DNA from 2 places in the Erwinia billingiae Eb661 genome. Region 2 is predicted to be linked to the other one. Evidence: predicted binding sites of a transcription regulator. Region 2 holds the regulator's gene; the other holds the start of a gene.
What was found. Region 2 encodes PhoB, which activates phosphate uptake and scavenging genes when phosphate is short. Its sites were predicted from a motif close to CTGTCATAAAACTGNCNNAT; they were not measured.

Region 1: the regulator PhoB is predicted to act here: its motif matches at 7,498-7,517, upstream of phoA (alkaline phosphatase).

Annotation. Positions count from the first base shown of each region.
Region 1 covers NC_014306.1:2,941,786-2,953,685, forward strand. The annotation lists gene EBC_RS14810 (DMT family transporter) at 1-59, shown strand, start outside; gene EBC_RS14815 (CoA transferase) at 119-1,489, shown strand; gene EBC_RS14820 (TorD/DmsD family molecular chaperone) at 1,567-2,121, opposite strand; gene EBC_RS14825 (phosphatase) at 2,158-2,895, opposite strand; gene ghrA (glyoxylate/hydroxypyruvate reductase GhrA) at 2,948-3,889, opposite strand; tRNA gene EBC_RS14835 (tRNA-Ser) at 4,185-4,272, shown strand; gene EBC_RS14840 (low temperature requirement protein A) at 4,780-5,940, opposite strand; gene phoA (alkaline phosphatase) at 6,008-7,414, opposite strand; tRNA gene EBC_RS14850 (tRNA-Ser) at 7,660-7,747, shown strand; gene phoH (phosphate starvation-inducible protein PhoH) at 8,018-8,806, opposite strand; gene efeB (iron uptake transporter deferrochelatase/peroxidase subunit) at 9,380-10,663, opposite strand; gene efeO (iron uptake system protein EfeO) at 10,670-11,794, opposite strand; gene efeU (iron uptake transporter permease EfeU) at 11,848-11,900, opposite strand, start outside.
Region 2 covers NC_014306.1:1,130,338-1,142,237, forward strand. The annotation lists gene EBC_RS06495 (CsgG/HfaB family protein) at 238-915, shown strand; gene EBC_RS06500 (DUF4810 domain-containing protein) at 934-1,287, shown strand; gene EBC_RS06505 (DUF799 domain-containing protein) at 1,287-1,931, shown strand; gene EBC_RS06510 (SbcC/MukB-like Walker B domain-containing protein) at 1,963-5,637, opposite strand; gene sbcD (exonuclease subunit SbcD) at 5,634-6,857, opposite strand; gene phoB (phosphate response regulator transcription factor PhoB) at 7,057-7,746, shown strand; gene phoR (phosphate regulon sensor histidine kinase PhoR) at 7,770-9,083, shown strand; gene EBC_RS06530 (PstS family phosphate ABC transporter substrate-binding protein) at 9,102-10,028, shown strand; gene EBC_RS06535 (cobalamin-independent methionine synthase II family protein) at 10,204-11,307, shown strand; gene brnQ (branched-chain amino acid transport system II carrier protein) at 11,714-11,900, shown strand, end outside.

The DNA.
Region 1 (11,900 bases), 1.8 Mb from region 2:
TTAATCTGCGTAATCTGCGCATGCACGCCCGTCTGCCAAAATTCCGCCGCCTGCGTTAACGCCAGGCAAAAAGCGGGGTTCATTGCTAAGGTGATAAGCATCATCCAAGGAGGACGCAATGGACAATGGGCTTACCACACACCTCTGGCAACAGCTTTGGCACGGGCTGCGCGCTGCCAGCGATGCCGTTCCTCAGGTCACCTTCCACGGGGACGCGCAACTCTGCTCGCTGTATCCGGTCACCGAACTGGCCAGCACCAGCATCGCACTGGCGATGCAGGCTGCGGCCGATCTGATTGGCAATCCGCATCCGCTTGAGGTGAATACCGCGCTGGCTTCACGCTGGTTCCAGCACAGCTTCCGCCCGATTAATCGCCCCGCGCCTGCCTTGTGGGACCCTTTTGCCGGGGATTATCCCACCGCAGATGGCTGGATCCGCCTGCATACCAATGCGCCCCATCATCGTGCGGCGATGGAAAGCGTGCTCGGTCAGCATGCCGATCGCGCCAGCCTTGCGGTAGCCGTCAGCCAGTGGAATAAAACTGCACTGGAAGACGCGGTGGTCGTCGCAGGCGGCTGTGCGGCCGAGATGCGCAGCGTGGAGGCGTGGCAGCAGCATCCGCAAGGCCAGGCCGTCCGGCGCGAAGCGTTAATTGAACAGGCGTTGCAGCCCGAAGGCCCGGCACCCACCTGGCGCCTGTTCCCCGCGCGTCCGCTGCATGGCGTGCGCGTGCTGGATCTGACCCGCATCATTGCGGGCCCGGTGGCCACGCGATTTCTGGCCGGACTGGGCGCTGAGGTATTGCGGCTCGATCCGCCCGGTTGGGAAGAACCCTCGCTGGAAGAAGAGGTGACCCTGGGTAAGCGCTGCGCCAGGCTCGACCTGAAATCCGCGCAGGGACGCAAGCACTTTGAAGCCTTGCTGAGTCAGGCGGACGTGCTGGTGCATGGCTACCGTGCCGATGCGTTGAGCGCGCTTGGGTATGATGCGCAAACCCGGCAAAAACTGTCGCCGGGATTGGTGGACGTCAGCCTGAATGCGTGGGGATGGACCGGCCCATGGCGCAATCGCCGTGGCTTCGACAGCCTGGTACAAATGGGATGCGGCATTGCCGACAGCGGCCGCCAGTGGAAACAGCGCGATGCGCCCTCGCCGCTGCCGGTGCAGGCGCTGGATCATGCCACCGGTTATCTGATGGCAGCCGCGGTGCTGGAAGGCTTGCGCCAGCGACTGCTGCATAATACCGGCTACACCGCCCGCCTGTCGCTGGCCAGAACTGCCTGCCTGTTGACCGACAATCCGTATCCGGAAAGTGAACAACCGCAGGGTTTGGGCCCGCTTAAGCCACAGGATGAAAACGTCGAGATTGAAATCACCCCGTGGGGCATGGGCTATCGCCTGCGTTCGCCAGTGTGGTTACCCGGCACCCCGTTGATCTGGTCACGGGCGGCGTCGCGGTTGGGATCGGCCAACGCGGAGTGGCAGTAACGCAGTAAAAAGCCCGCCGGTCGCTAATGGGCTACCGGCGGGCTTACGTCAGGTTATGGCTCAGGCTGGAACAGGGCTCAGACGTCCCCTTCTTCTTCCAGTTCGTCACGCATCGCCTGAATCGCTTCGCGGCTTAACGCGGCCAGCGTGCGGTAAAACGCGGTGGTGGCATGGGCTTCAACTTTGCCCAGGAACTGACCCACCCACGGCAATAAATACTCATCAAACAGCGTCACCTGCGCCTGCACTTCATCCGCCGCAGACTGGTCTTCCAGCCATGAAGCGGCCAGCAGCAGCGCACCAATATGATCGGCTGGGCCTTCGCCTAACGGCATACCGCGGCTTTGCAGGAAGCCACGCACGTCGCTCTCCTGCGGGCCGTTATCCCAATGCGATCCGTACGGCGGCACTTTGCAGTCGCTGCCGACAAACAGCGCGTTGTAATCCCCCGCCAGCGCCTGCGGGTCGCTGTTTTCCTGCAGGCGGATCAATAGCTCATCCTGCTCCAGCGGCCAGTGCTGCTGCAGTTTGCCTTCACGCAACATCGTAAACAGCGGCACCAGCAACGGATCCTGCGGCTGGCGGTTGTACAGCGAGCCAAGAATACGGCAGATGATAGAGAATTCATTCATGACGGTCAGTCCATTCAGAGGTTAATTGTGACAATGTCACATATCAGCAAATTCAGCAATTTTGGTGCCGGTACGCAGCTCGAGGAAATCCAGCAAGCGGCGTGGGGTGACATTTAATACGCGATCTTCCGGGAAATCCACTTCCTTCATAATCCGCAGGCAGTGTTCGAAGTTGCCGAGGGTAAACGCAGTATGGGAATCCGATCCGCAGGAGATCCATCCGCCGGCATCGCGCACCGCCGCGACGATTGCGCGGCAGTTAGGTTCGCTGCCCGGGCGGGAATGAGTAAAGGAGGAGTTGTTCAACTCGAGCGCGACGTTATATTTCGCCGCCGCTTCGGCAATCGCCGGGATATCGACCGGGTATTTCGGGTTGCCCGGATGGCTGATGATATGCACATTGCCACTGGCCATCGCCGCAATCATCGCTTCGGTATGCGTGGCCTTATCGCGCGGGGCGAACACCGGTTCATGGAAGCCCGCCACCACGATATCCACCGATCCCATCATCGGCCCGGTGCAGTCAATATCACCGTCGGTATTCTTGATGTTAGCCTCGATGCCGCGCAGGATGCCCACGCCATCCACCACACGTGGCCAGACGCGCATATTCACAAAGTGCCAGTAGTGCGGTGCATCGGCCATATCCGGGCCGTGATCGGTGATCGCCAGCAGTTTGACGCCACAGGTTTGCGCCTGCACCACGTAGTCGCGGAGTGTGCTGTAGGCATGAGTGCTGGCAACGGTATGCATATGAAGGTCAACGGGGTACATAACATTCTCCTTTAGGCTTAGGGCAAGAATAGCATTCCTGCCCCTGATTGACTTAATAACCGCGGGTTACGTCGACCAGACCGCCAGGCATTTCACCGGCTTCCAGGGTGGCGATCGATTTCGCGATAAAGTCCATAGCTTCGTCTGGCAAGGTTACAGCGGCATTATGCGGCGTGATGGCAATATCCGGATGCGTCCAGAACGGATGGGAAGTATCGAGCGGTTCACGTACGAAGACGTCCAGCGCGGCGGCTTTGACCTCACCGGCTTCGATCGCCGCCAGCAGATCGTCTTCGACCAGATGCGCACCACGGGCGAGGTTAAGCAAGAATGCCTGCGGTTTAAGTTGGCTAAGCAAGCTGCGGTTCAGGATCCCTTCGGTCTGTGGCGTGTTGGGCAACAGGTTAATCAGCACCTGGCTGCCGGCCAGGAATTCGCCCAGCTGTTCCGCGCCATGGAAACTGGTGACACCCGGCAAGTCTTTCGGTGAGCGGCTCCAGCAACGCACCGGAAAGCCCCAAATCTTCAGGCTTTCTGCCACGCTCTGCCCCAGTACGCCCGCGCCCAGAATACCGATGCTGAAATCTTTGCGGCTGTAGTTAGGCAGGTGTTGCCACAGCGACTGTGCCTTCTGCTGTTGATATTCGGTGAAGCGACGGAACCAGCCTAAAACATGGTAAACAGCGTATTCCTGCATCTGTCGGCCCATGCCGGTGTCTTCCAGGCGGAATAGCGGCACCTCTTTAGCCAGCATTTCAGGATGTTGGCGCAGCTGGCCGAGAATATCATCCACGCCCGCGCCGAGCGCGAATACTGCTCTCAGTCCTTTACGGCCTTGCAGCATATCGACAGGAGGCTGGCGCACCAGCGCAAAGTCGGCAGGCGCATCATCGCCGGGTGTCCATTGGCGGATACGGGCGTCGGGCAGGCGTTGTTGCAGGCCGTCGATCCAGGTTTCTGCATTAAATGACGGATGGTAAAAAATGATATCCACGTTTGCTCTCCTGTTTTTTCTCAAGGCTCGGGGAAAAAGGTGCGTCTGGCAAGCAAAAATTGTTGCGATACCAATAGTATCGCGATGAAGTATTCGTCAGGATCGGCATTGGTCGTATGGGGTTATTAACAGCGGATAGGCCGTTTCGTTGTGGTTAGTGGGGATTTTGGTGATTTAAGCAGCAAACTGCTGCAAAACTGGCTAAACGCGCAGAAAAGTGGAGAAAGGGAGTTGACCGCGGCAGCGCTTTTGCCTACATTAGCGCCCGTCAGCAACCTTGTTGCGACAACAATATGGTGAGGTGTCCGAGTGGCTGAAGGAGCACGCCTGGAAAGTGTGTATACGGCAACGTATCGAGGGTTCGAACCCCTCTCTCACCACCATATTTGAAGAAGAGTCTGAACATACGTTCAGACTTTTTTTTTGCCTAGAATTCAGGAGAGAGGGGTGAGAAGCCTCGACGAATAAAGTCTGAAGTTAGGGTAAGTCGCCTGCTAACTGTGGTGGCAGGTCAGGGAGAGGAGGTTGAACGCAAAGTCGCCGTGAACCCATCCCTGGGGGCTCAGCGGCGACATCCCTGTCGCCGAAGACTCGCTATCAACCTTCTCTCCCTTCCCCTAAGCTTCAGTATCGAATGCTTGATTGTGGACACACAGGTCAAAACCCTCTTCGATGCATTCCTTTGATTTGTGCGTCCACCAGTCCACCCATCGACACCAATGCTATAAGGTGGCGGCTCAGAGCGCCTTAGCCGAGTGTCTGCGGCAGGGATGCCGCAGCCAAGCCTCCAGGGATGGATTCACGGCGTCTCGGATAAGGCGCTCTGTGCCGACGCCGTGCCACCCAACCCGGTGTTGACCTCCGCCCTACCACCCAACGCGGTGTTGACCTTAAGCCACTCCCTTCCCTCGCGATATGCTTTCCCATCCGGCGACGGCGATCATCACCACTGTTGTTAATCCGTTAATCATCAGCCTGTCGGTGATAAAACAAACCGGTAACAGCGCCAACAGAGCCACCAATCCGGCAATGTGCGAAAGCGGGAAACGCCGGTACACCATCGTTTTATAAATGCCGTTGGCGGCCAGATAGGCGGCGGGACCCAATAACAAAACCGCTATTGCGCTGGCATCCATATGCCCGTCGGGATGGACGATCACCAACTCGTTCGCCACCGCACAAACGATAATCGCCCCGACCAATACCACATGCACATAATGATAACAGGCACCCATTTGCCCCGGGTTTTCCGACTGCTGGATCGCATGACTGCCCGCCTTACTGCTGGTGTCGAAATAGACCCACCACATCGCCAGACTGCCAAGAAATGCCACTAATGAGGCAATGATCACCGGCGCATCCCAACTCTCCAGCTCACTCAATGTCGCACCAGTGATCAGAATGGTCTCCCCCAACGCCACAATCACAAACAGCTGACTGCGCTCCGCCAGATGATGGCCCTCAATCGTCCACTCGCTGGACGTATTTGAACGCCCTAACACTGGCAACCAGAAACCTATCATCGGCGAAATGTAGGTACAGGCAATGGCGATCGCCCACCACACCATCCGCCCATTACCCTCTACAAGACCGCCAATCAGCCAAAACACCCCGGAAATCACCATCCAGCCTAAGATGCGCTGAAAGTTACGTTGTAACAGATGATTGTCCGGCAACCAGAACAGCGTCACCGCCGCACGGCCAACCTGCATCGCAATGTAGAATAAGGCAAACACCAATCCCCTTTCGCCAAAGGCTTCAGGCAAGGCTGAAGATGCAAACAGCCCCAGCAACATAATGGCGAACAACAACAGACGGATTTGACGGGTTTCCGGATCGAACCAGTTGGTGACCCAGGCGGTGTATTGCCAGGCCAGCCAGACGGCAAACCATAGCAACAGCGTCTGCAACGCGCCGACCAGCGTCAGATGATGCAGCAAATAGTGGGAAAGTTGGGTAACGGCGAAGACGTAAATCAGATCGAACAGTAATTCAGAAAACGACACGGTGGCGCCCTGACCATCGCGTACACGTAACAAGCTCTGCCGCATGACATTATTCCTGAAGGGGAGTCGCTGATTCAGCTTAGCGAAGCTCCCCCAGGCTAACCAGAAAAAGTTACTGGATTTCCATCGCCGATTTCAGCGTGTAGAACAGATCGGTCTGATCGGTCAGCCCGACAACGTTAGCCGCATGCGGACCGTAAGCAGCAATACGCAATTGCGTGCCGGTGTGGCCCTGAGAATCCTCCTCAGAATTGCCGTAACTGAGGGTCATAAAACCTCCCTCTTTGGTCTTCAGCGTTTGCGTCAGGCCAGGCGCTTTGCTGTCATTGGCAACGATCTGGCTGGAGTGCGCATGGTCGGCCGTCACAATCACCAGCGTGTTACCGTCTTTACGGGCAAACTCCAGCGCCTTCTGTACCGCCTCGTCCAGATCGACCGTCTCGCCAATCTGACCACACGGGTTGGCAGCGTGATCCTGCTTATCTATCGACGCGCCTTCAACCTGCAGGAAAAAGCCATTCTGGTCCTTGCTCAACAACGCAATTGCTTTGTCGGTCATCTGCGCCAACGTCGGCGTGGTTGCCGGACGTTCGGCATTCACTTCACAACTTATCGCCTTGTCTTCACCGTTGCCGTGCCAGGTCGCTTTCGGCCCTTTCCAACGCACCGGCATGTTGCCCTGAGCAAACAGACCTAACACCGGTTTGTCCTGATTCGCTTCGGTAATGGCCGTCAAGCCGTTAAGATCGCTGACCCACTGATAACCCCGCAGCTTAGCCTGCTCTTCCAGCGTCTTGCCCTGCCACTCGCCGGCTTTCGCGGTTTCGCTGAAGGTTTTACCGCCGCCGCCGAACGTCACATCCGCACGGGCATTCAGCAGCTGCTCAGCAATCGATCCCCTGCCGCCTTTTTCTAACGCATTACTGGCGCATAGCTCGCTGGTTTTTTCCGGGCCATAACACTTACGCGAGGTGACATGGGCGATCTGCGCTGCTGGCGTCGCATCTTCCAGCTCAGCGGTTGAGACGTTGCCCGTTGCCTTACCCGCCGCTTTCGCCATTTCCATAATGGTTGGGTGATCGTTGCCGTTAACGTCCACGCCGATTGCGCCGTTATACGATTTCACCCCGGTGCTCCACGCGGTGGCTGATGCGGCAGAGTCAGTGACGTAATCCGGTTTATGGGTTTTCTTGTCCAGCGCGTAATGCGTGTATTGCCCGGTCAGCGGCAGCGCATCAATCCCTTTAAAAAAGCCGCCCGCGCCCTCAGCGTAGTTACGTGCTGCAGTAATTTCAGAGTCGCCCATGCCATCGCCAATCAACAGGATCACGTTTTTGGCTTTATTGCTGTTCAGCGAGGCTTTCAGCGCGTCGGTCTGGTCACCGGTCAAGCGACGGGCACCGCCAGGCTGGGTGATGTCGCCCTGCGCGGCCCGGGTGTAAGTGGCGATATCGGCGATGGCGGAGGAAGAGATAACAGAGGCAACCAAAGACAGGGTAAACAGGCTTTTAACGTTCATAAACTCAAGGCTCCATGAGTAAGTTTTGCTAAACATTTCAGGGAGCCAGTCTGCGACACAACCATGACATTTTTGTGTTTAGTTGATGTCAGTTTTATGACCTGATTTTTGTGAACTTTCTGGATAAATCAGTGAGTGGATTGAGGATAAGCTGATAGAAGCAAAGAAAATTCTGCTTGACCGCTTCCCTGCGACTGCCTATAGTAGCGCCCCGTCGCCCCTCTGGGACGCAGCAGTAAAAATATGGTGAGGTGTCCGAGTGGCTGAAGGAGCACGCCTGGAAAGTGTGTATACGGCAACGTATCGAGGGTTCGAACCCCTCTCTCACCACCATATTCGAAGAAGAGTCTGAATTCACGTTCAGACTTTTTTTTTGCATAAAATTCAGGAGAGAGGGGTGAGAAGCCTCGAAGGGTTCGACAAAACGGCAGGACAGCCGTTTTGCACAGCTCTGCTGCCCGAAGGGCGAGGCACAGGGATGTGCCTCGTGATCCCCCTCTCTCACCACCATATTCGAAGAAGAGTCTGAACTTACGTTCAGACTTTTTTTTTGCATAAAAAAGCCCGGACTTTCATCCGGGCTCGGTTCAGCTAGTCAGATTCTTAGCCGTAAGCGAGAAGCGTACGCTGGCAGAGCTGTGAACGTACGCAATCTTCTTTCTCGAAACGCACCACGCTGACCATGTCGTCGTCCTCAAAGCGAGATAGCGCATCGCTGAGACCCGACTTCACATGGGACGGCAAATCACACTGTGTGATATCGCCGTTCACAATCACGGTGACGTTTTCCCCAAGGCGTGTCAGAAACATCTTCATCTGGGCGGCGGTGACGTTTTGCGCCTCATCAAGGATCACCACGGCATTTTCAAACGTTCGTCCACGCATATAGGCGAAGGGAGCGATCTCCACTTTGCCAATTTCGGGACGCAGACAATACTGCATAAAGGAAGAGCCCAGACGTTTAACCAGAACGTCATACACTGGCCGGAAGTACGGAGCGAATTTTTCTGAGATATCTCCAGGGAGGAATCCCAAATCCTCATCCGCCTGCAACACCGGACGCGTAACAATAATCCTGTCAACATCCTTATGAATCAGGGCCTCAGCCGCTTTCGCTGCGCTGATCCAGGTTTTACCGCAACCGGCTTCGCCTGTGGCAAAGATCAGTTGTTTGCTTTCTATGGCTTTAAGATAGTGCGCCTGAGCTTCATTTCGGGCTTCAATCGGGGAATGGTCACGGGTATCACGCGCCATGCCAATTGACTCTAACCCACCCATCTGCACCAGCGAGGTGACCGATTCTTCTTCACGCTGACGGTGACTGCGTGAATCGCTACGAAGCACACGTTTTGCTTCACGACGCGCTTTGATCACTGCTTTCTGTCTTCCCATAGTGGCACCTTACAGTTGGTTTCATTTCCCGCACCTGCAAATCGATGCGATTACGTGAACGCTTTAGAGGTTTCGGTGGCTTCCTTTTAAGCCTTGTCTGGCCATTGTGTTAGCGCATAGCCGTGTTTGAGCGCAGCTGTGCACCGGTTTGAAAAAGAAAGAAGTTGGCCGTTAGAATATAAGAGAGAAGAGAAAGTTGAAGCGGGAGTAGCGCCCTCGCATGGAGCCGCGAAACTTTGTTTATGGTACATCTGTCCGTTACAACACTTTACCATTCGCGATCTCCGTGGTGGACATGTCAACACTTTAAACACCCGCTGTTAATAAGGTGCTACAGATCTCAGGATCAATGCAACATCTATTTTACGTCTGACGTAACATTTTATCGGTTAATAGCCCGCACCCTGGCTGTGAGAAATTAAATAATGAAGTAATTCAACGAGATGGATTTTTCTTACGGGTTTTTCTGAATCGATAAATGCACTGGGAGGAGGAAAAAGGGGTGAAAAAAATAACTGATTAAAAAATAACCTCCCGCTTCACAACGAAGCAGAAGGTTCTTTAATGAAACTATCAGGCTTCCAGCAAAGACTGCCCAAGATAATGCTTATCATCCTGGACACCGGGTAGCACAAAGAAATATCCCCCGCCAATCGGCTTGATATATTCCTCGAGGGCTTCACCGTTCAGTCTTTTTTGCACGCAGAGAAAACCTTTTTCTAAATCATGCTGATAACAAACGAACAACAGGCCCATTTCCAGCTGACCCGCGTTTGATACCCCCGCCGAATAGCTGTAGCCGCGACGCAGCATTAAATTGCTCTGCGTTTCTGGCGTACGGGGATTTGCCAGACGAATATGGGCATCCAGCGGCGTGACGTTGCCATCAGGATCGCTGGCATAGTCAGGCACATCATGCTCGTTCTGCATCCCTAACGGTGCACCGCTGTGCTTCACGCGACCAAAGATCGTCTCCTGCTCGCGCAGTGGCGTACGATCCCAGAACTCAACGTGGAACTGGATAATCCTCGCCGCCTGATAGCTGCCGCCCACGGTCCAGGCCGGTTCGCCCTGCCCGGCGGTGACCCACAGAATCGAGTCCATCAGCGGCTGGTTAGTGGTATCCGGATTCGCCGTACCGTCCTTGAAGCCCAACAGATTGATTGGCGTCTCCTTGCCCTTGCTGCGCGCAGCATGGTCAGAGATAAAACCTTCACGACGCCAGCGCACGCTGAGCAGATCCGGCGAATGCTTGATGATATCGCGCAGGGCATGGATCACCGTGTCATTGGTGTTGGCACAGATTTGCAGCAGCAGATCTCCGTGGCACAGACGGGCATCCAACGCATCGTTAGGAAAACGCGTCATCGCCTGTAACTTCACCGGCTTGTGCGCCTGTAACCCATAGCGCTCGTCAAACAGCGAATGCCCCACCGACACCGTAATGGTCAGATTATCCGGGTAAATATCATCTCCCAGAATGCCGGAATCCATTGGCGGTAAGCGTGGATTGGTCACCAGTGGCGCTTTGCCGCCTTTGGTCAGGAAGGCAATGCGATCGTTGAGCAAGCGGAACAGCCGTTGCAAATCCGCTTTGTCGGTCGCCAAAACGTCAAAGGCCACGATCATCATCGCAGCCTGTTGAGGTGTGGTTACGCCCGCCTGATGCAGGCCATAAAACGGCTGTGCCTCCTGTCTTGCTGAAGGCGACAAGGCGCCTGGCGAGAAGGATTTATCATCCGGTGCCGCATGCACCGGACAGCCACCACTTACAGCAAAGGCACCCCCAAGGATGCCCATGCCTTTTAATAAACGACGACGCGACGGCAGTGCCGCGTCATCCACAGATTTTGCCATTTACGATTAATCCAGTCCCAGCGTTCCGCGCAGCTTAGCAAGGTCTTCCGCCAGTGTGGTGATCGGGCCTTTCATTGCATTGCGGTCAGCGTCAGTCAGCTTGTCATAAGATTCGTAACCGTCTTTGGTCCGGTATTTTGACAAGATGCCGTCCACTTTCTTGAAGTTCGCATCGATTTTCGCCAGCAGAGGCGCATCGGCCTTCTGCAGCATTGGACGGAGCAGGTTAACAATTTTCTGCGCGCCGTCAACGTTAGCCTGGAAATCCCACAGGTCAGTGCGGCTGTAACGATCTTCTTCACCAGAGATTTTGCTGGAGGCCACTTCTTCAATCAGACCTGCCGCACCGCCAACCACTTTGCTTGGCGGGAAGGCCAGCTCGTCAATGCGCTTCTGCAGATCCAACACGTCGGTGTTCAGCTGAGTCGCAAAGGACTCCATGCCTTTGGTGCTCTTATCGCCCCACAGTGCTTTCTCAATGCGGTGGAAACCGGTGAACTTAGGATCTTCCGCTTTCTTCTCGAAATCGTCTTCACGGGCGTCGATGCTGCCATCCAGGTCGGAGAACAGTTCGGCAATCGGTTCGATGCGCTCGTAATGACGGCGGGTCGGTGCGTACAGCGCTTTGGCTTTTTCGATATCGCCCGCTTTCACCGCATCGGTAAAGGCTTTGGTGCCGGCAACCAGTTCCACCACCTCTTTGGTGACGTAGGTTTTGTATTCAGCAATCGGTCCGACCAACTGCATCACGTCCGGCTTTCCGTCAGAAGGCGCGTTAGTGCCCTTGACGATCAGCTTGCCTTTCGGGTTGCTTAACAGGCCGCAGGTCAGGTCATATTCACCGGCTTCCAGATTCGCCGTCAGCTTCTGGGTAAAGCCAGGCGCGATATTTTCACGCTCTTCGACCACCATCACCCCCTTCAGGATCTCCCACTCCAGCCCTTTCTGGCTGTTGTTCTGGATGATGAACTGGGTTTTCCCCGCGTTCACCGTGACGTTCATTGGATCACACTGTTTGTCATTCACGCTGATTTTAACCTGTGGAATATCAGCGGCCATCGCAGCGGCAGAACCGGTCAGCAAAGTCACGAGCGCAGCATTCAGCGCGTGCTGGCGAAAACGAAGAGTCATAGTAAATCCCTGTGAAAAAGTTACGCGCCTGCAAAACAGGCGCGGACAAAGGCTTAGCGTGTGGTACGCACTGCCGTAGCCTGTGGACGCACTGGCATAAAGAACA
Region 2 (11,900 bases):
ACTCTTTTTTCGCCGTCAGACTCTTTACAGATAAATCTCTACTTCAGCGAATATATTCGCTCAGATTAAAACAAACTGGCAGGGAATTTACTTAATAACGGAAATAAATTATTTTTCAATTCTCCTTTTCCAGCGTAAATTATGCCTGTTTTTATTAAGTGCTTCGGGAAGTAGGGCAACAGGTTTGCCGTAAATAAAGCCGTCAGACGGGTTTTCACCTTAATTCATGGAACAGAAATGAAACCTTATATTAACGTCCTCGCATTGACCTTATTAAGTAGCGCCATGCTCAGCGGTTGCGCGACTGAATCCTCGCGTGCCATTGAAGCGCCTCAGGTGACTGCTGCCACGCAACCGGCCTGGCAGGGCGCTAAAAGCCCCATCGCGGTCGGTAAGTTCGATAACCGCTCTGCGTATATGAACGGCATCTTCTCGGATGGCGTCGATCGTCTGGGCAATCAGTCCAAAACGATTCTGATCACCCACCTGCAGCAAACCGGCCGCTTTAACGTGCTGGATCGCGCCAACCTGGATGAGCTGAAGGCTGAAGCGGGCTACAAGCGCAGCGCGCAGACCATCAAGGGTGCGGACTATGTGGTGACCGGTGATATCACCGAGTTCGGACGCAAGGAAGTCGGCGATCAGCAGCTTTGGGGCATTCTGGGCCGGGGGAAAACGCAGGTTGCTTACGCGAAAGTGAACCTGAACATCGTTGATGTTGCCACCTCTGAAGTGGTTTATTCCGTGCAGGGCGCGGGCGAATATCAGCTTTCAAATCGTGAAGTGATTGGCTTTGGCGGCACCGCCAGCTATGACTCGACGTTGAATGGCAAGGTGATCGATCTGGCGATGCGTGAAGCGGTAAATCATCTGGTCAGCGGACTGGAGTCCGGCGCATGGCGCGCAGCTAAATAACTCAGGGAAGGGAATACAATGCGAATTAATAAGACACTGCTAATCGCGACAACCGCGCTGTTATTGACGGCCTGCGCCGAAAAAAGTAGCAATATCTATTATTGGGGTGACTATCAGCCCTCGCTTTACAGCTATTACCAGAAAAGTGCGGCACCTGAAAAAGAAATTGAGACGCTTAATGCGGTTATTCAGCAAGCCCATGCCAAAAATAAACCGGTAGCGCCAGGCCTGCGCGCACAATTGGGATTGTTGTATGTCGATACCGGTCATCCGGATCTGGCATTCGAGCAATTTAACGCCGAGAAAACCGCGTTTCCAGAATCCGCTCACTATATGGACTTTCTGATGCGTAATAAGCAGGGAGCAAATTAATGAAGAAAATTGTAGTTATTTCCGCCGTCCTGGCGGTGCTGGCCCTGACCGGCTGCGCCAAAAAAACGCCTTATGATTACACCGCGTTCCGTGCCAGCAAGCCGGCCTCGATTCTGGTGCTGCCTGCGGAAAATCGCACCACGGATATCAATGCCGCCCACAGCTTTGCCTCGCTGGTAACACAGCCGCTGGCGGAATCGGGCTACTACGTCTTCCCGGTCGCCGTGGTGGAAGAGACCTTTAATCAGAACGGCCTGACCAATGCCACCGACATTCGTGGCGTCAGCGCGGCTAAGTTGCGCAGTATCTTCAATGCGGATGCGGCGCTGTACATCGATATCACTTCGTACGGCACCAAGTACATTGTGGTAGACAGCGTGACCCAGGTGACGGCCACTGCCAAACTGGTGGATTTGCGCACCGGCACGCAGATCTGGAGTGGACTGGCCACCGCGGCGAACAACGAAAACAACAATAACCAGGGACTGGTGGGGATGCTGGTTGCGGCGGCGGTGAAGCAGATCGTCAACAACGTCAGCGATGAGGCGCATACCGTGGCCTCTGTCACCAGTGCCCGTTTGCTGAGCGCCAATGACAATGGCGGCATTTTAAAAGGGCCGCGCGCGAAATCACCGACCCTGTAAGTCATCATCGGGCGCCTTCCAGGCGCCCGATTTACGCCGAGGGCGTTTCCAGCTTGCTGTAACCCAATCCGTTGACTTTTCTGACCTTGATCTGCACCGGGATGCGTTCTTTCATCGCTTCCACGTGGCTGATCACGCCAATCGTTTTGCCACTGGCATTCAGGGCATCCAGCGCGTCCAACGCACTGTCCAGCGTTTCCGCATCCAGCGTGCCAAAACCTTCGTCGAGGAACAGGGATTCAATCCGGGTTTTATGGCTGACCAGGTCCGACAGCGCCAATGCCAGCGCAAGGCTGACGAGGAAGCTTTCGCCGCCGGACAGGGTGCGGGTATCGCGCAGTGAATCTGCCTGCCAGGTATCCACCACCTGCAACTCCAGCGCCTCTTTCGATTTACGCTGCAACAGATAGCGTCCGTGCAGCCGGTTCAGCTGGTTGTTCGCCAGCCATACCAGGTGATCAAGGGTCAGTCCCTGGGCGAACTTACGGAATTTATCCCCTTCGCGGGAACCGATCAGCTGGTTGAGATAGCCCCAGTCTTCCACTTCCTGTTCGTTCTGCCGGATTTGTTCCAGTAACGATTGCTGCTGCTGGCGACGCGCGGCATCGCTGGTCAGCTGCTGGCGGGTTTCCCCTTGCTGGCGATTATTCTCTTTCAGCAGGTTAGCCAGCCGGCTGACCGCTTCACTTAACGCCTCAGTCTGCTCCGTGAGTTCGGCGGGTTTCTGCTCAAGATGCCGATCCCGGATTTTTTGCGCCTGTTGCAGCAATACGCTGGCTTGCTGGCGACGCTGGTCGTGCTGCTTTTGCAATGCACGCAGTTTCAGCGTCTGCTCTTCATCCAGCAATGCGGCAGTGAAGGCCGCTTCATCACTGAAGTGACTGGCGGCCAGTGCGGTATTCAACGCTTGCTGAGCATCTTCAAGCCGTCGTGCCAGCGTAACCGACTGCTCAGATAGTGAGTTATGCTGTCCGGTCAGTGTATTTAACTGGTTCTGCTCTGTCTGCCACTGCTGCAGGCAGGCTTGGCTGCTTTCGGCGTGACGCTGAGAATCCAGACGCAGCTGCTGTTGTACCGCTGAAGTTGCCTGCTCGCCAAACAGCTGCAGGCGTTGGGCTCGCAATTCGCTCAGCGATTCAGCTTCGGTGTTAAGGCGCAGTGCCAGTTCCGCAAGGCGCGATTTTTCGCGGCCGATTTCATCGCTCAATGCCTGCTGCTGAGTGGCAAGGGTCGTCAGCTGTGGCAACAGGTCAGTTAGCGCCTGCTCCGCTTTCAGCCACTGCTGCCACTCATCTTGTCTGCTGGCCAGCCAGCTTTCATGGCTGCCCGGCTCGGGTGGCGTCAGCGCAGATTCGGCCAGCGAGGCCTGCAGGTCGTCGCGCTGCTGCTGCACGGCGGCCTGCTGCTGTTTATGCTGCTGCTCCAGCTCGCTCAGCGCCTGTCGGGTAGTAAGCAGTTGCTGACCTGCCAGCTGTTGCTGCTGCAGCAATGCTGCCAGCTCATTCTGCCGCTGGTTCAGCGCATCTTTCTGCTGTTGCAGTTCTCGCGCGCTTTGCTGCAGGCTGAGTAAGTTAGCCTGACCCTCAGCTTCTGACTGATCCTGAGCGGCCAGCCATTGCTGCGTTTCTTCCCGGTCTGCCAGCGTCAGGGTTAACGCCAGGCCATCGACTGCGGTCTGCCACTGGCTTTGTAACTGTGCGGCTTCACGATCGTTCTCTTCCCGCAGCTGCTGCTCTTTCTCCGCCTGCTGCTGCAGGTTTTTCAACTGTTCCCGCGTCGCCGTGCCCTGATCTTTCAGGCTATCGACCTCGGCTTTCAGTTTGACCAGCCGCTGCTGATTTTCTGACGGCTCAAGGGCCTGATAGTCGGCAATTGCAGGATGCTCGCACGCGCCACACAGCGGACAAGGCTGACCGGCTTCCAGTAAGGCCCGCTGCTGCTCCAGCCCGGCAATGCGCCTCTCAAGCTCGCAGCGCTTCTCCAGATCCTGCCAGTGCTGATGCTTCTCTTTCCAGTTCGCGCGCAGCACCTCGAGTTGCTGTTCGGTCAGCTTCAGCTGTTTCTGACCCTCTGACTGACTGGTTTGCTGTCGCTGCATGCGGGTCTGCAACTGCTGCCACTGCGGGATCAGCAGCGCCAGCGTTTGTCGGAGTGGACGTTGCTGGCTGAGCTGGGCCAGCGAGGCCTGCAGCCGATCTTCCGGATGCTGCAGCTGACGCTGGTGATGCAATTTTTCAGCTTCATCACAGCGGGTTTTGGCCTGTTCCAGCTGCTGTTGCTGAGGCTGTATCTGCCGATCGAGCGCGGTGTAATGCTGTTCCTGCTGAACCACCTGAGCGGCCTGTTGTGCACTGCGTGCCTGCAGTGCAGTCAGCGCCAGTTCGCTCTGATGCTGCTGCTCAAAGCGCACGCGCCACAGGGGAAGGGAGGCACCCCAGCCGGAAAAGTGCGGATGTGCCTGCTGCCATTGGCGGGTTTGCTGCTGCTGAAGTTGCTTCTCAGCCTGGGATTTCTGGTTCTGCTGCAGGGCATCCTGCCGACGATTAAGAGATTGTTGGTACTCACTGACCTCTTTTTCGAGCAGCTGGTTTTGCTGGTCCAGCGTGGCGATGCGGTTATCCAGCGGCAGCACCCTGTCGGTAATCACCGTTTCCTGCTGCTGGCGATGCGCTTCATGCTGTTGCCGTGCCTCATCGGCCGCTTTCAGCTGCTGGGTTAAGCCGGTCAGCTGCTGCTGAGCCCGATCCTTTTGCTGGGACAGGTTCTGCAGCTGGATGCTGAGCTGATGCGCATCCTGCTGATACTGTTCGCGTTGTTGCCAGAGCGGGCGCAGTTTTTCTGCCGGTTCGGCCTGAACCAGACGCGCCAGCTCGCCGCTGTCATGTTGCCAGGCGCTTTCGGCCTGCTGATGATCGTCTTCGGCCGCTTTCAGCGCCTGCAAGGCCGCGTGATATTGCTGCTGCCATTGCCATAAAAGGCTGTGCTGCTGATGTTGCGAAGTGAGTACCTGCTCATCCGACACCAACTGCTCTAACTGGGTTGTTAGCAGCTGCAGTTGCTCTTCGTCGAGCAGCGCCATGCCGCTGGCCTGCGCACGCAGCGTATCCAGCGCCACTTTGGCGTTTTTATGCCGTTCAAAGACGTTGGCGGACAGGCGACCGTAGATTTCGGTGCCGGTCAGCTCTTCCAGCAGCTCTGCCCGGCTGTTGGCATCGGCATTCAGAAAGGCGGCAAACTGCCCTTGCGACAGCATCATCGATTTGGTGAAACGCTCGAAATCCAGCCCGGTCAGCGCGGTCAGCATATCCAGCTTGTCTTTCACCTTATCGGCAACGATTTTGTTGTCATCACAGCGGGCCAGCTCGACGCGCGGGGCCTGCAGATTGCCATCCACCGCGCCGCGTGCGCGGTTCTGGCTCCAGAATGCCCGCCAGGCCACGCCTTTCACTTCAAATTCAACCTCGGCCAGACATTCTGAGGTGTCGCGGGTCATCAAATCGTTCTGCGTCTGCGAGAGTTTCCCCAGCCGCGACGTCTCGTGGTACAGCGCCAGGCAGATGGCATCCAGCAGGGTGGTTTTTCCCGCGCCGGTCGGGCCGGTAATGGCAAACAAACCGTTGCTGGCAAAGGGCTCGGCGGTAAAATCTATCTTCCATTCGCCTTTCAGCGAGTTGAGGTTTTTGAACCGCAGCGTCAGGATTTTCACGGTTGCACCTCATCATCAATTTCTGCCAGCGTCAGGGTGAACAGCGCCGTCGCCCGCGCCAGCCGTTCAGGCTGTTCATTTTCTTCCAGCGCCAGACGGCGGCTAAACACCTCCTGCGCGCTGAGTTCGCTGAGGGTTTCATTGTTTTGCCGGTCGATAACCTGTTCCCGTTGCTCGCGGCTGCGGCGCAACAGCACCACCTCTACCGGCATTTCCTGGGTCAGTTCCTGAATACGCCGCTGAAGGTCGTTCAGCCACGCCTGGGTGGAAATCTCGATATCCAGCCACACCGGCTTGCCATCTTCACGCGGCGCAATCGCGGCCAGCTGCTGCTCAATCTCTTCCAGCGAGCCTTTGATCATCTGCATCGGCTGAAACAGCGGGACAGAGAGCGTTTCAACCTGGCTCAGCTTGCCGTCGGCAAAGTCGACCAGAAACACGCTTTTGTCTTTGCCCAACTCGTCAAAACTGAGCGGAATAGGGGAGCCGCTGTAGCGAATATGCTCCGTGTTGGCGATGCGCTGCGCGCGGTGGATATGGCCGAGCGCGATGTAATCCGCCGGGGGAAATGCCTGGGCCGGAAAAGCATCCAGCGTGCCGATATAGATATCGCGTACCGCATCACTTTTGGTCACGCCGACGGTGGTCAGATGGCCGGTAGCAATAATCGGCAACGGTAAATCCAGCCTTTGCCGCTCGGCCTGCGCCGCCTGCCAGCAGCGATCGTAATGCTGGGTGATGGCCTCCAGCAGGGTCTGATGCTTCTCATGGCCAGACTGACCGGCCTGGCTGACGGTGATGTCACGCGGGCGAAGGAAGGGAATGGCGCACAGGACCGCGCCAGGTTCGCCATTGCGCTTATTCAGGATCACCACCTGCTGGGCGATATCGTCACTGGCCGCGGCGATCACCCGGGTGTTGAGACAGGCCAGCAGCTCACGCGATTCATTCAGCGTGGCGACGGAATCATGATTGCCACCCAGCACCACCAGCTGACAGCCGGTTTGCTGGAGGTTGACCACGAAACGGTTATACAGCTCGCGCGCATAGCTGGGCGGCGAACCGGTGTCGAAAATATCCCCCGCGATGATAATGGCATCCACCTGATGTTCCACCGCCTGAGCCAGCAGCCAGTCTGTAAAAGCCTGATGTTCCGGGGCGCGGCTTTTGGTGTAAAAAAATTGGCCCAGATGCCAGTCTGACGTGTGGATAATTCGCATGAGATCCCTTTAAGGCGCAAGGCAGAGTCGACGATTATAAACAGCAACGCGTAAAACCCCAGTCTGAATGACTGTAACCTTCACAAAAGTGTTATAAAACGGCGGCCCGGGCCGTGCTTTTTTCATAAAACTGTCATAAAACTGACGCATAATGACGCCGCAAATCCAGTGACATTCCGTCACAGTAGCAGGAGCAATAATGGCTAAGCGTATTCTGGTAGTCGAAGATGAAGCCCCAATCCGTGAGATGTTGTGTTTCGTGCTGGAGCAAAATGACTATCAACCGATAGAAGCGGAAGATTATGACAGTGCGGTCAATTTGCTTATCGAACCCTGGCCTGATTTGATCCTGTTGGACTGGATGCTCCCGGGTGGTTCAGGCATTCAGTTTATCAAGCATTTAAAGCGTGAAGCGATGACCCGCGACATTCCGGTGATGATGCTGACGGCGCGCGGTGAAGAAGAAGATCGCGTTCGCGGTCTGGAAGTGGGGGCTGACGACTATATTACCAAGCCGTTTTCGCCGAAAGAGTTGGTGGCGCGGATTAAAGCGGTAATGCGCAGGATCTCGCCAATGGCGGTGGAAGAAGTGATTGAGATGCAGGGACTGAGCCTGGATCCTTCGTCTCATCGCGTGATGTCAGACACCCAGCCGCTGGAAATGGGGCCGACGGAATACAAGCTGCTGCATTTCTTTATGACCCATCCTGAGCGGGTTTACAGCCGTGAGCAGTTGCTTAATCATGTCTGGGGCACTAACGTGTACGTCGAAGATCGTACCGTTGACGTTCATATTCGCCGCTTGCGTAAAGCGCTGGAACTGACCGGGCACGATCGCATGGTGCAGACGGTTCGCGGAACAGGTTACCGTTTCTCTGCACGTTACTGATCGTTCGCACTGGAGTCTTCACCGTGTTGGAACGCCTCTCCTGGAAGAGATTGTTGCTGGAAGTGGTGCTCGCCTGCCTTCCGGCCCTGATTTTGGGGCTGCTGGTGGGCTACCTGCCCTGGCTGCTACTGGTATCGGTGTTAGCCGTTTTGGGCTGGCATTTCGCTAATTTACTTCGTTTATCCCACTGGCTGTGGATTGACCGCAGCATGACGCCACCGGCGGGGCGCGGCAGTTGGGAACCTCTCTTTTATGGCCTTTACCAGATGCAGGCGAGAAATCGCCGGCGTCGGCGTGAGCTGGGCCATCTGATCAAACGCTTTCGCAGTGGCGCCGAATCCTTACCTGATGCGGTGGTATTGACCACCGAAGAGGGCACCATTTTCTGGTGTAACGGCCTGGCGCAACAGATGCTGGGACTGCGCTGGCCGGAAGACAATGGTCAGAACATCCTTAACCTGCTGCGCTATCCCGAGTTTACCCGCTATGTGCGGAAGCGCGATTTTACCCGACCGTTGACGCTGGTGCTGAACAGCAATCGTCAGCTGGAATTCCGCGTAATGCCCTATTCGGAAGGGCAATGGCTGCTGGTAGCCCGTGACGTCACGCAGATGCATCAGCTTGAGGGCGCCCGGCGCAACTTCTTTGCTAACGTCAGCCATGAGCTACGCACGCCGTTAACGGTGCTGCAGGGCTATCTGGAGATGATGAACGATTCGGTGATGGAAGGCCCGCTGCGTGACAAGGCCCTGCACACCATGCAGGAGCAGACCCGCCGCATGGACGGCCTGGTGAAACAGTTGCTGACCCTGTCGCGGATTGAAGCCGCACCGGCGCTGGATCTGCAGGAAAAAGTCGACGTGCCGATGATGCTGCGTCTGCTGCAGCGTGAAGCGGAAACCCTGAGCCAGGGCCGGCACGAGATTCACTTCACGATGGACGCGGATTTGCGGGTGTATGGCAATGATGAACAGCTGCGCAGCGCCATCTCAAACCTGGTGTACAACTCGGTTAACCACACGCCGGCCGGCACGCGCATCGATATCAGCTGGCTGAGAACTCCACAGGGCGCGCAATTTAAGGTGAAGGATAACGGTCCGGGCATTGCACAAGAGCATATTCCCCGGCTGACCGAGCGCTTTTACCGCGTCGATAAGGCCCGTTCGCGGCAAACCGGCGGCAGCGGGCTTGGCCTGGCGATCGTCAAGCATGCGCTCAGCCACCACAACACCCGGCTGGACATCACCAGCCAGCCTGGCAAAGAGACCTGTTTCAGCTTCTCCTTACCACCAAGGTTGATTGTCAGCAGCGAGTTGGCACAGAATGCGGTTCGATGATCGTAGCGGAACCCTGTGATGAAAAAGCTGTTTCTGATGCTGCTGGCCTGTTTCAGCCTGACCACCCAGGCACAAGAGGGGATGCTGGCCGGTAACCTGACCAGCGTTGGCTCGGATACCCTCGGCAGCTTAATGACGCTGTGGGGCGATAGCTTCAACCGGCAGTTTCCGGGCGTAAATGTGCAGGTGCAGGCCGCTGGTTCCTCTACCGCACCCACCTCGCTGGCGGCCGGCGCGGCGCAGATTGGCGCAATGAGTCGCCCGATGCAGGCGGTTGAGCGCCAGCTGTTCGAGGACCGCTATGGCTATCCACCGCTGGCCGTGCCGGTGGCGATGGATGCGCTGGTGGTGGTGGTCAATCAGGACAACCCGATCAAGGGTCTGAATACGCAGCAGCTCGATGCGATCTTTTCCGTTACCCGGCGCTGTGGCGCGCTCTCCGCGGTGCATCGCTGGGGCGATGTGCAGTTAACTCAACCAAGCTGGGTGTCCCGTCCTTTGCAGCGTTTTGGCCGCAATTCCGCTTCCGGCACCTGGGGCTTTTTCAAGCAGCAGGCGTTGTGCAATGGCGATTTCCGCAATGATGTCGGGGAATATCCCGGCTCTGCGGCGGTGGTGCAGGCCGTGGCGGGCACGCTGAATGCCATTGGCTATGCCAGCATGGGCATTCATCTCAGCGGTGTGAAGACATTACCGGTGTCCCGCGATGGCCAGAACTGGGTGGCGCCGGATGCGGCCAATATTCGCAGCGGCCGTTATCCTTACGCCCGCAAGCTGTACCTGTACGTCAATAAACCACCCGGCAAGCCGCTGGAACCTCTTACCGCCGCGTTTCTTCATCACGTGTTATCCGCTGACGGCCAGGCGCTGGTCACCCAGGCGGGATATCTGCCGTTATCGCCAGAGCAGGTCAGTCAGGCGCGTGCGCTGATTGAGGATCGTTAACACCGGCCAAGATGAATTTTTTTCATGTCTGATGAATTATCCTCGTTTGCGCCAGCGTCGCTCTCATGACACTCTTGCGTCTGGACATATAGACATCCAGAAGTCTAAGAATAACGATTCGTGATAATTTCACCGGTAAATTATGCGCGTGTGCGCAGGTCAGGAGTGACACAACATGCAAAGAGATTCAGCTCAGTATCGTGCCGAAGTGGTAGGCAGCTTCCTTCGTCCCGCCGCCATCAAACAGGCGCGCGAGCAGTTCCAGAAGGGTGAGATTGATGCCGTTGCCCTGCGTCGTATTGAAGATGAAGCCATTCGTGATGTGGTCACTCATCAGCGCGCCTGTGGACTGAAGGTGGTCACCGACGGTGAATTCCGCCGCGCGTGGTGGCACTTTGACTTCTTCGATGGCCTGGAAGGCGTTGAGCGCTATGAGTCTGAGCAGGGCATCCAGTTCAACGGCGTGCAGACCAAAGCCCACGGTATCCGTGTCACCGGCAAGATCGCCTTCGGTAACCATCCGATGCTGGAAGACTTCCGCTACCTGAAAAGTATCAGCGGCGACGCGGTGGCGAAAATGACCATTCCTAGCCCAAGCGTGATGCACTTCCGCGGTGGCCGTAAGGCGATCGACGCCAACGTTTACCCGGATCTTAACGACTACTTCGACGATCTGGCCACCGTCTACCGTGACGCGATTAGCGCATTTTATGCGGCCGGCTGCCGTTACCTGCAGCTCGACGACACCGTCTGGGCTTACCTCTGTTCTGAAGATCAGAAAAGCCAGATCCGCGAGCGCGGCGACGATCCAGAACAGCTGGCGCGCATTTATGCGCAGGTGCTGAATAAAGCCATCGAAGGCAAGCCGGACGATCTGACCATTGGTCTGCATGTCTGTCGCGGCAACTTCCGTTCAACCTGGATCTCCGAAGGCGGCTATGAGCCGGTGGCAGAAATTCTGTTCGGCACCGTGAATATTGATGCCTTCTTCCTGGAATATGATAACGAGCGTTCCGGCGGCTTCGAGCCTCTGCGCTTTATCAAACCCGGCAAGCAGCAGGTGGTGCTGGGCCTGATCACCACTAAAAACGGTGAGCTGGAAAATCCGCAAACGGTGAAAGCGCGGATTGCCGAAGCGGCGCAGTTTGTCAGCCTCGATCAAATCTGCCTGAGCCCGCAGTGTGGCTTTGCCTCCACTGAAGAGGGCAACAGCCTGACCGAAGAGCAGCAGTGGGCGAAGCTGCGTCTGGTGGTCGATATCGCCAAAGACGTCTGGTAACCCTGCATCAACCTGTGTAAAAGGCGCGGAATTCCGCGCCTTTTGTGCATCATCCGGCCATTCCCTGCAGAAATTAACCCCGCGTTGCACAAATAAAATACAAATCATGTAAGGCATCCAGCCGATAACCTGAAGCGATACACTGGCTGGTTCTTTTTTTGCAACATATCGCTCTGCTTTTCCGATCCCGCCTTGCCTTTCTGCCCTATAAACGGTTTACTTAGCGCCGTTTTTACGTTATCCCCCTGTAAACAGATTAAAATCAGCGCAAATCCGCTACCAGAGTGACCACAGGACAGACAATCGCCCTGTATCGGTCTGAAATTCTGGCGTTTTTAGTGCAGGCAGGGTGATGAAGCTGACATCGCGACTTCACTTAACACCAGTACGGGCTAATTTTCTGCTTATGACGAATCGTTTAACTTCCAAAGACATCCTGGCACTGGGGTTTATGACCTTTGCGCTGTTTGTGGGTGCAGGTAACATTATTTTCCCGCCTATGGTCGGCATCCAGTCTGGTGAACATGTCTGGATTGCGGCCCTCGGCTTCCTGCTCACTGCCGTAGGTCTGCCGGTGATCACCGTCATTGCGT